Accumulibacter sp.: one gene and its partner. Each later gene encodes a partner of the first gene's protein in a complex. Links are inferred from orthologs where the notes say so. Each region holds a gene or a part of one and is shown in the gene's direction. Other genes may lie near its edges.

Region 1 (3,733 bases):
CGCCATCGCCGCGCGCCTGATGACCGTGATGCAACGCTTCAATCCTTATCTCACCGGGGCGGTACTCGACGGTACCGCCGGGCGCTATGCCGAGATCGACATCCAGCTCTTCGCCGACAGTGCCAAGGACGTCGAGATCTTCCTGCTCAACGAGAAGCTCTGTTTTCGCCACAGCACGCCACGCACCGAACGAGCGGAGGCCGTCCTCACCCTGGTCGCCGACGAGGCGACCGTCAACATGGTGATCTATCCGCGGACTGAAGAACGTGTGAGCTTTCGCACGCGTGACGGCAGGCCGCGCACACGGGCACGTCTCGCGACGGTTCGCCGGTTGCTCGCCGAGGCCTCGGCTGTCAGCCGCTGACCCGCGCAACAACCCGTCTGCGTCTCTTCCGGCGCCGCCCTCAGGTGGCTGCAACCGTCGTTGGTGCGGTGCCGCACGAACCGCGTGCGGCCAAGGTTCTGCTGGACAAAATGCTGCCATTTGCGGCAAACTCGCGCCCATGAAGAAGCAAAAGGACCCGTCGTCGACCGCCGGCCAGCCGCCGGAAGCGCCGCGTCTGCTGGTCCTGCATGGCCCAAATCTGAACCTCCTCGGTACCCGTGAACCAACCCATTACGGCTTGACGACCCTCGCCGAGATCAACATGGCGTTGGCGCATCGTGCGGCTGCCGCCGGCGTTCACCTGGAGGCCTTCCAGAGCAACCATGAAGGTGCCCTGATCGAACGTGTGCACGCGGCGCGGCAGCAGGGCATCCGCTACCTGATCGTCAATCCCGCCGGGTACACCCACACCAGCGTCGCGCTGCGCGACGCCCTCGCCGGTACCGGCCTGCCCTTCGTCGAAGTGCACCTGTCGAACGTGCATGCGCGCGAGCCATTTCGTCATCACTCGTATTTCTCCGACCTGGCGATCGGGGTCATCAGCGGCTTGGGCAGCGAGGGCTACCTGTTGGCGCTCGAGTATCTGTTGCGCCAGATGGCGGCCGAGTGAGCACTTTGTTTACGTCACGTCGCGGTCACCTCTCGGGCGGCTGCATGGTCCTGACCGCAAGAAGGGCAATCATCTGGAGCAAGTGAATGGATCTGCGGAAACTGAAGAAACTCATCGATCTGGTCGAGGAGTCAAGCATCACCGAACTCGAGATCAACGATGCCGAGGAGAAGGTTCGCATCGTCAAGCACGGCGGCATGGTCTCCCATCACTATGCCATGTCGCCGCTCGGGTCGGTGCCGGTGACCGCCGCTCCGGCCACGCCGGTGGCAGCGGTGGTGGCGCCGGCCGAACCGGAACTGCCTGAAGGCGACGCCGTCAAGGCTCCGATGGTCGGCACCTTCTATCGGGCTCCAAGCCCGGGCGCCGAGCCCTACGTCGAAGTCGGCAGCACTGTCAAGGCGGGCGACACCCTGTGCATCATCGAAGCCATGAAGCTGCTCAATGAGATCGAAGCCGAGCGCTCGGGCACCGTCAAAGCCATTCTGGTCGAGAACGGTCAGCCGGTCGAATTCGGTGAAGCGCTCTTCATCGTCGGCTAGGAGATACTTTCACCATGTTCGGGAAAGTCCTCATCGCCAACCGCGGGGAGATCGCCCTGCGCATTCAGCGCGCCTGCCGCGAGCTCGGCATCAAGACCGTTGTCGTGCATTCGGAAGCAGACCGCGAAGCGAAGTACGTCCGGCTGGCCGATGAATCCGTCTGCATCGGCCCGGCGCCCTCGGCACAGAGCTACCTCAACGTGCCGGCAATCATTTCGGCAGCCGAGGTCACGGATGCGCAGGCGATCCACCCGGGTTACGGTTTCCTGTCTGAGAATGCCGACTTCGCCGAGCGCGTCGAGTCGTCGGGTTTCGTCTTCATCGGGCCGCGGCCGGAGACCATCAGGCTGATGGGGGACAAGGTCACCGCCAAGGAGGCCATGCGGATCACCGGCGTGCCCTGCGTGCCGGGATCGGAGGGGGTTCTCCCCGAGGATCCGCGCGACATTGCGCTGCTCGCCAGGGCGGTCGGCTACCCGGTGATCATCAAGGCGGCTGGTGGTGGCGGTGGCCGCGGGATGCGGGTCGTGCATACCGAGGCGGCTCTGATCAACGCCGTCAACATGACGCGGACCGAGGCCCAGAGCTTCTTCGGCAATCCGCAGGTGTACCTCGAGAAATACCTCGAGAATCCAAGGCACGTCGAGATCCAGGTGCTTGCCGACAGCTTCCGCAACGCCGTCTATCTCGGCGAGCGCGACTGCTCGATGCAGCGCCGTCACCAGAAGATCATCGAGGAGGCTCCGGCTCCCGGTATCCCCACCCGCCACATCGTCCGCATCGGCGAGCGCTGCGCCGAGGCTTGCCGCCGGCTCAACTACCGCGGTGCCGGCACCTTCGAGTTCCTGTTCGAGAACAACGAGTTCTATTTCATCGAGATGAACACGCGCATCCAGGTCGAGCATCCGGTGACCGAGTCGATCACCGGCGTCGATCTCGTCGCCGAGCAGATTCGCATCGCCGCCGGCGAGAAGCTGCGTTTTCGCCAGCGCGACCTGACTTTCCGCGGCCACGCAATCGAATGCCGCATCAACGCCGAGGATCCCTTCAACTTCCTTCCCTCGCCCGGAAAGGTCAGTTTCTACCACCCCCCAGGCGGCCCCGGCATTCGTGTCGACTCGCACATCTATCACGGCTACACCATCCCATCGCATTACGACTCGATGGTTGCCAAGGTGATTGCCCACGGCGACAGCCGCGACCAGGCGCTGCGTCGCATGCGTACCGCGCTGTCGGAAATGAGCATCGACGGTATCAAGACCAACATCGCCCTGCATCAGGAACTGCTGCAGGATTCCCGTTTCATCGAGGGCGGCACCAGCATCCACTATCTCGAGCAGTGGCTGGCTGCCAAGGGTGAGGTCAAGAAGGGCGGCTGACCAGCGCCGATGACCGATGGCCTGGCTATCCCTGAGCATCCGCACCGATTGCCTGCACGCCGAGCGGCTTGCCGATGCCTTGCTCGAAGCCGGGGCCCTCGCCGCCAGCATCGAGGACGCGGATGCCGGTACGGCCGACGAGCAACCGCAGTTTGGCGAGCCTGGCTCCATCAGTCGTCCGGGGTGGCAGCGCTCGCTGGTCGTTGCCCTGCTGCAACCGGAAGCCGATGCCCGTGAACTCCTCTTGTGCTGCAGCGTGCAGGCTGGCCTCGCCGAGTTGCCTCCGTACAGCCTGGAAGAAGTGCCCGAGCAGGACTGGGTGCGACTGACGCAATCCCAGTTCGAACCGATACGCGTTGCACAGCGCCTGTGGATCGTTCCTTCCTGGCACACCGCTCCCGATCCCGGGGCAATCGTCCTCGTGCTTGACCCCGGGATGGCATTCGGGACCGGTTCCCACCCGACGACGCGGCTCTGTCTCGAGTGGCTCGAGCGATCCGTCGGTCCGGGCGTGTCTGTGCTCGACTATGGCTGCGGCTCCGGAGTTCTGGCCATCGCTGCCGGCCGACTCGGTGCGAGCGAGATCGTCGGCGTCGACATCGAGCCGCAGGCGGTCGTCGTTGCCCGGACCAACGCCGAGGTCAACGGGGTCGCTGCCCGCTTCCAGGAATCGGCCGATCGACTGAGTGGCCAGTTCGACATCGTCGTCGCCAACATTCTTGCCAATCCGCTGCGGGTTCTGGCGCCGGCTCTCTGTGGCCACCTCCGTATAGGCGGAATGTTGGCACTGTCCGGAATCCTCGTCGAACAGGCCGAT
Region 2 (5,360 bases), 640 kb from region 1 along the record:
TGCGCGGCGCCAACACCTTCCTGCCACCGGCAGTCGCCGTCCGCTGGGCGCAACGGGTTCCCGCCGAATTTCACGCCCGGTCGTCGGCCTCATCCCGGCACTATCGCTACGTCCTGCTCAACCGCATGCACCGAACCGGAACCTGGCACGGGCGGGTGGCTTGGCACCACCACCCGCTCGACCTGCAGCGCATGCAGGAGGCAGCCACCATGCTGCTCGGCGAACGGGACTTTTCTGCCTTTCGCGCAGCCGAGTGCCAGGCGATCTCGCCGGTCAAGATCATGCAACGTGCGGACATCCGCCGCCATGGCGACCTCGTCGTACTGGATTTTGTCGCCACCGCCTTCCTGCATCACATGGTGCGCAACCTGGTCGGCAGCTTGGTCGCCATCGGCCAGGGCCGGCATCGCCCGCAGTGGATCGGCGAGTTGCTCGCGAGTCGCGACCGCCGCCTGGCAGCGCCGACCTTCCCGGCCGCCGGCCTCTACCTGATCGCCGTGAACTATCCGGCACGATGGGGCCTGCCCACCGACGACGCCAGCGACTTCCTCTCGCTTCTGCCGGTCACTTGTCCAGCAACGGCAGCGACGCCATGAGCCCGCGCATCAAGATCTGCGGTCTCACCCGGACGCAGGACCTGCAGCAGGCGGTGCAGGCGGGCGCCGATGCGCTGGGGCTGGTCTTCTATCCACCGAGTCCGCGCTACGTCGACCCGTCGACGGCTGCCCGCCTGGCAGGACACGCGCCGCCTTTCGTCTGCATCGTCGGGCTGTTCGTCAATGCCGATCCGCAGACGGTTCACGCAACGCTGGCACAGGTTCCGATTCACCTGCTGCAGTTTCACGGTGACGAAGACGAGGCCTACTGCCGCCAGTTCGACCGCCCCTACGTCAAGGCGGCGCGCGTCAGACCGGGGCTCGATTTGTTACAATACGCAGCTGCTTTCCCGTCGGCTCAGGCCATCCTGCTCGACGCCTTCGTCGACGGCTACGGCGGCGGCGGCAAGGTCTTCGACTGGTCACTGGTGCCCGCAGCACTGGGCAAGCCCCTGATCCTCTCCGGTGGTCTCGATGTGGACAACGTCGGCGAAGCGGTGCACCGCTTGCGACCTGCCGCGGTCGACGTATCCTCGGGGGTCGAGGCGAGCAGGGGAATCAAGGATGCCGGCAAGATGCGCGCCTTCGTCGCGGCGGTGCGTGCGGCGGGGTCTTCCGGCGGAGCGGGCAGCAGGACATCGTAAGGGGTTGTGCATGCACACGAATTCTGCTGGCAGGACGCGGACGCGCTGGCGTCACCACCTGGCCAGACATACTTGAGGCGAGGTCAGCCTGCCGTTCCCGACTGATGCCGTGCCGGCATCCTGCTGCAATCCCTCGCAAGGAGTATGTTGATGGCCGTCCATGACCATGATTTGCCCGACGCCACTGGCCACTTCGGCCCGTACGGCGGCGTCTTCGTCGCCGAGACGCTGATCGCCGCGCTCGACGAGCTGCGTGAAGCCTATGCTGCCGCGCAGCGCGATCCGCAGTTCCTTGCCGAATTCGAACACGATCTGCAGCACTACGTCGGTCGGCCAAGCCCGCTGTACCACGCCAGGCGCTGGTCGGAGCGCCTTGGCGGGGCGCAGATCTACCTCAAGCGCGAGGACCTCAACCACACCGGCGCACACAAGATCAACAACTGCATCGGCCAGGCGTTGCTCGCCCGGCGCATGCACAAGCCGCGCGTCATCGCCGAAACCGGCGCCGGTCAGCACGGCGTCGCGACGGCCACCGTTGCCGCGCGCTTCGGCATGGAGTGTGTCGTCTACATGGGGGCAGAGGACATCCGCCGGCAGGCGGCGAACGTCTATCGCATGAAGCTCCTCGGAGCGACGGTGGTACCGGTCGAGAGCGGGTCGCGCACGCTCAAGGACGCCCTGAATGAAGCGATGCGCGACTGGGTCACGCGCGTCGCCGACACCTTCTACATCATCGGCACCGTCGCCGGCCCACACCCGTACCCGATGATGGTGCGTGACTTCCAGTCGGTGATCGGTCGTGAATGCATCCGCCAGATGCAGGAGCAGTGCGGACGCCAGCCCGATGCCGTGATCGCCTGCGTCGGCGGTGGTTCGAACGCGATGGGGATCTTCCACCCCTATCTCGCCACAGCCGGCGTTCGCCTGATCGGTGTCGAAGCAGCGGGCGAGGGCATCGCCAGCGGACGCCACGCCGCTTCGCTCACCGCCGGGCAGCCCGGCGTGCTGCACGGCAACCGCACCTACCTGCTGCAGGACGAGAACGGCCAGATCATCGAAACGCACTCGATTTCCGCCGGTCTCGACTACCCGGGCGTCGGCCCCGAGCACGCCTGGCTGAAGGACAGCGGTCGCGCGGAGTATGTCGGCGTCACCGACGGGGAAGCGCTGCAGGCCTTTCATGACCTGTGCCGGATCGAGGGCATCATGCCGGCGCTCGAGTCGAGCCATGCACTGGCCTATGCCAGCCGGCTGGCGCCTTCGCTGGCGCGGGATGCCATCCTGCTGGTGAATCTTTCTGGTCGCGGAGACAAGGACATGCACACCGTTGCCGACAAGTCGGGAATCAGGTTCTGACCATGGGCAGAATCGAGCAAGTTTTCGCGCGCCTGCAGGGGGAAGGCCGCAAGGCGCTGATCCCGTTCATCACCGCCGGTGACCCGGACCCCGGCTTGACCGTCCCCTTGCTGCAGACGCTGGTCCGTGCAGGCGCCGACGTCATCGAGCTCGGTGTCCCCTTCTCCGACCCGATGGCCGACGGACCGACCATCCAGCGGGCATCGGAACGGGCACTGGCCAAGGGCGTCAGCCTGCGCCAGGTCCTGTCACTGGTCGCCACCTTCCGCGGCGAAGACCGGGCAACGCCGATCGTTCTCATGGGCTACGCGAACCCGATCGAAGCGATGGGCGTCGAGTCCTTCGCCGCCGCCGCTGCCGCCGCTGGCGTGGACGGCGTGCTCGTGGTCGATTACCCGCCCGAGGAAAGCGCGGACTTCGCCGCTGCCCTGCAGCGGCACGCGATCGATCCGATCTTCCTGCTGGCGCCGACCTCGAGTGATGCGCGCATCGCCCAAGTGGGCGCGCTCGCCAGCGGTTACATCTACTACGTCTCGTTGAAGGGCGTCACCGGGTCGGCGACGCTCGACGTCGCTGCGGTTGCTGCCCGCATCCCGGAAATCCGGGCGCGCACCGGCGTGCCGGTCGGTGTCGGCTTCGGCATCCGTGATGCGGCGACAGCCGCCGCCGTCGCCCGCATCGCCGATGCGGTGGTCGTCGGCAGCCGCCTGATCGAGGAGATCGAGCGATCCCCAGCCGCGACCGCCTGTGACAACGTACTGACCGTGCTCAGCGGCATCCGTCAAGCGATCGACGCCGCCGCACCTGCCACCGGAGAAACATGATGGGCTGGCTGAACAAGCTGCTGCCGCCGAAGATCAAACGCAACGACACCGGCATTGCCCGCCGGTCACCGCTGCCCGAGGGCCTGTGGAGCAAGTGCCCGGCCTGCGACGCCGTCCTCTACGCCAGTGACCTGGCGAACAACCGCAATGTCTGCCCCAAATGCGGTCATCACAAGCGGCTCGAGGCGCGTGCGCGAATCGACCTGCTGCTCGACACCGAAGGACGCTCGGAGATCGCCGCCGAAGTGCTGCCGGTCGATGCGCTCTCCTTCCACGACAGCCGCCCGTATCCCGACCGTCTGCGGGATGCAACGACGGCGACCGGTGAAACCGACGCGCTGGTGGTCATGCGCGGCACGATCCGCAAGCTGCCGGCCGTCGTCGCCGCTTTCGAGTTCGAGTTCATGGGCGGCTCGATGGGCTCGGTCCTTGGGGAACGCTTCGTCCGCGGCGTCCGGGTGGCGATCGAGAACCGCGAACCATTCATTTGTGTCACCGCATCCGGCGGCGCGCGCATGCAGGAGGGACTGTTCTCGCTGCTGCAGATGGCCAAGACGACGGCCGTCCTGACGCGTCTCGCGCAGGCGAGGCTGCCGTTCATCTCGATTCTCGCCGATCCGACGATGGGTGGCGTCTCCGCCTCCTTCGCCTTCCTCGGCGATGTCGTGATTGCCGAACCCGGCGCGCTGGTCGGCTTCGCCGGTCCGCGGGTGATCGAACAGACGGTGCGCGAGACCCTGCCGGATGGCTTTCAACGCTCGGAGTTCCTGCTCGACAAGGGCGCCATCGACATGATCGTCGATCGGCGGGAAATGAAGGAGCGCGTCGCGACCCTGCTGGCACTTCTGCAGAAGCGGCCGGCAGCAAACTTGCCTGGATGACGTGAGCGACGGCGCGTACAGCCCGGCGCCGGCCGACGAGCGGCTGCTCGCCTGCCGCGCGCTGGCACCCTGGCTGGCGCACCTCGAGCAACTCCATCCGCGTGGCCAGGCGGGGATTGAACTCGGCCTCGAGCGCGTCCAGCGCGTACGCCAGGAGCTGGCGCAGGACCCGCGGTGCCCGCTGATCGTCGTCGGCGGAACCAACGGCAAGGGATCGACCTGCGCCTATCTCGAAGCGATCTACGCTCACGCCGGTCATCGCGTCGGCTGCTACACCTCGCCACACCTGCTGAACTACAACGAACGCATTCGCGTCGACCGACAACCGGCAGGCGATGCCCTCATCTGTGCGGCCTTCGCCCACGTGGAAGCGGCGCGACAGGCTGCCGGGAACATCGCGCTGACATACTTCGAGTTCGGCACGCTGGCGGCGATGGAAGTCTTCATCACACAACGGGTCGAGGTGCTGATCCTCGAGGTCGGACTGGGCGGCCGGCTGGATGCGGTCAACGCCTACACGCCCGATTGCGCCGTCGTCTGCAGCATCGCACTCGACCATACCGACTGGCTGGGCAGCGACCGCGAGGCCATCGGCTTCGAGAAGGCCGGCATCTTTCGCGCCGGCCGGGCGGCTTTCTGTGCCGATCCCGATCCGCCACGCTCGCTGCTGGCACACGCGCAGGCGATCGGCGCCGAGTTGCAGGTCCTCGGTCGCGATTTCGGCCATTTCGGCGATTCGCTGCAATGGACCTTCTGGGGTCGCGGCGGACTGCGGCGTGCGGGCCTCCCGCTGCCGGCTCTGCGCGGCGCTGGCCAGCTGCGCAACGCGGCGGTCGCGCTGGCTGTCGTCGAGTCGCTGCGCCCGCGGCTGCCGGTCGACATGCAGGCGGTGCGGCGCGGCCTGGTCGACCTCGCCCTGCCGGGACGCTTCCAGGTGCTCGCCGGGCGGCCGACCGTCGTTCTCGACGTCGCGCACAACCCGCAGGCGGTCAGCGGACTGGCAGAGAAGCTCGCCGAGCTGCCATTCGCCGCGAAGACGATCGCCGTCGTCGGCATGCT

Evidence for each region.
Region 2: the proteins of accC (region 1) and accD are in contact, whole or in part, in a solved structure (PDB 8UXZ), measured with the Escherichia coli proteins. The link is inferred for Accumulibacter sp. from one-to-one orthologs.

What each region holds. Positions count from the first base shown.
Region 1 is NZ_JAZKUG010000001.1:1,120,635-1,124,367, reverse strand. What follows is about bases 771-3,733. They hold accC (acetyl-CoA carboxylase biotin carboxylase subunit), read left to right. Parts: upstream 771-1,551; coding sequence 1,552-2,916; downstream 2,917-3,733. Other genes in these bases: prmA (50S ribosomal protein L11 methyltransferase), read left to right, coding at 2,933-3,733; accB (acetyl-CoA carboxylase biotin carboxyl carrier protein), read left to right, coding at 1,082-1,537; aroQ (type II 3-dehydroquinate dehydratase), read left to right, coding at 771-995. Outside these bases: V5B60_RS04875 (hypothetical protein), read left to right, coding at 1-364; more of aroQ, read left to right, coding at 504-770. UniProt on the Escherichia coli protein: This protein is a component of the acetyl coenzyme A carboxylase complex; first, biotin carboxylase catalyzes the carboxylation of the carrier protein and then the transcarboxylase transfers the carboxyl group to form malonyl-CoA.
Region 2 is NZ_JAZKUG010000001.1:473,279-478,638, forward strand. The notes cover bases 2,406-5,360. They hold accD (acetyl-CoA carboxylase, carboxyltransferase subunit beta), read left to right. Parts: upstream 2,406-3,419; coding sequence 3,420-4,301; downstream 4,302-5,360. Other genes in these bases: trpB (tryptophan synthase subunit beta), read left to right, coding at 2,406-2,596; trpA (tryptophan synthase subunit alpha), read left to right, coding at 2,599-3,420; folC (bifunctional tetrahydrofolate synthase/dihydrofolate synthase), read left to right, coding at 4,303-5,360. Also shown: tRNA pseudouridine(38-40) synthase TruA, read left to right, coding at 1-596; V5B60_RS02145 (phosphoribosylanthranilate isomerase), read left to right, coding at 593-1,240; more of trpB, read left to right, coding at 1,391-2,405.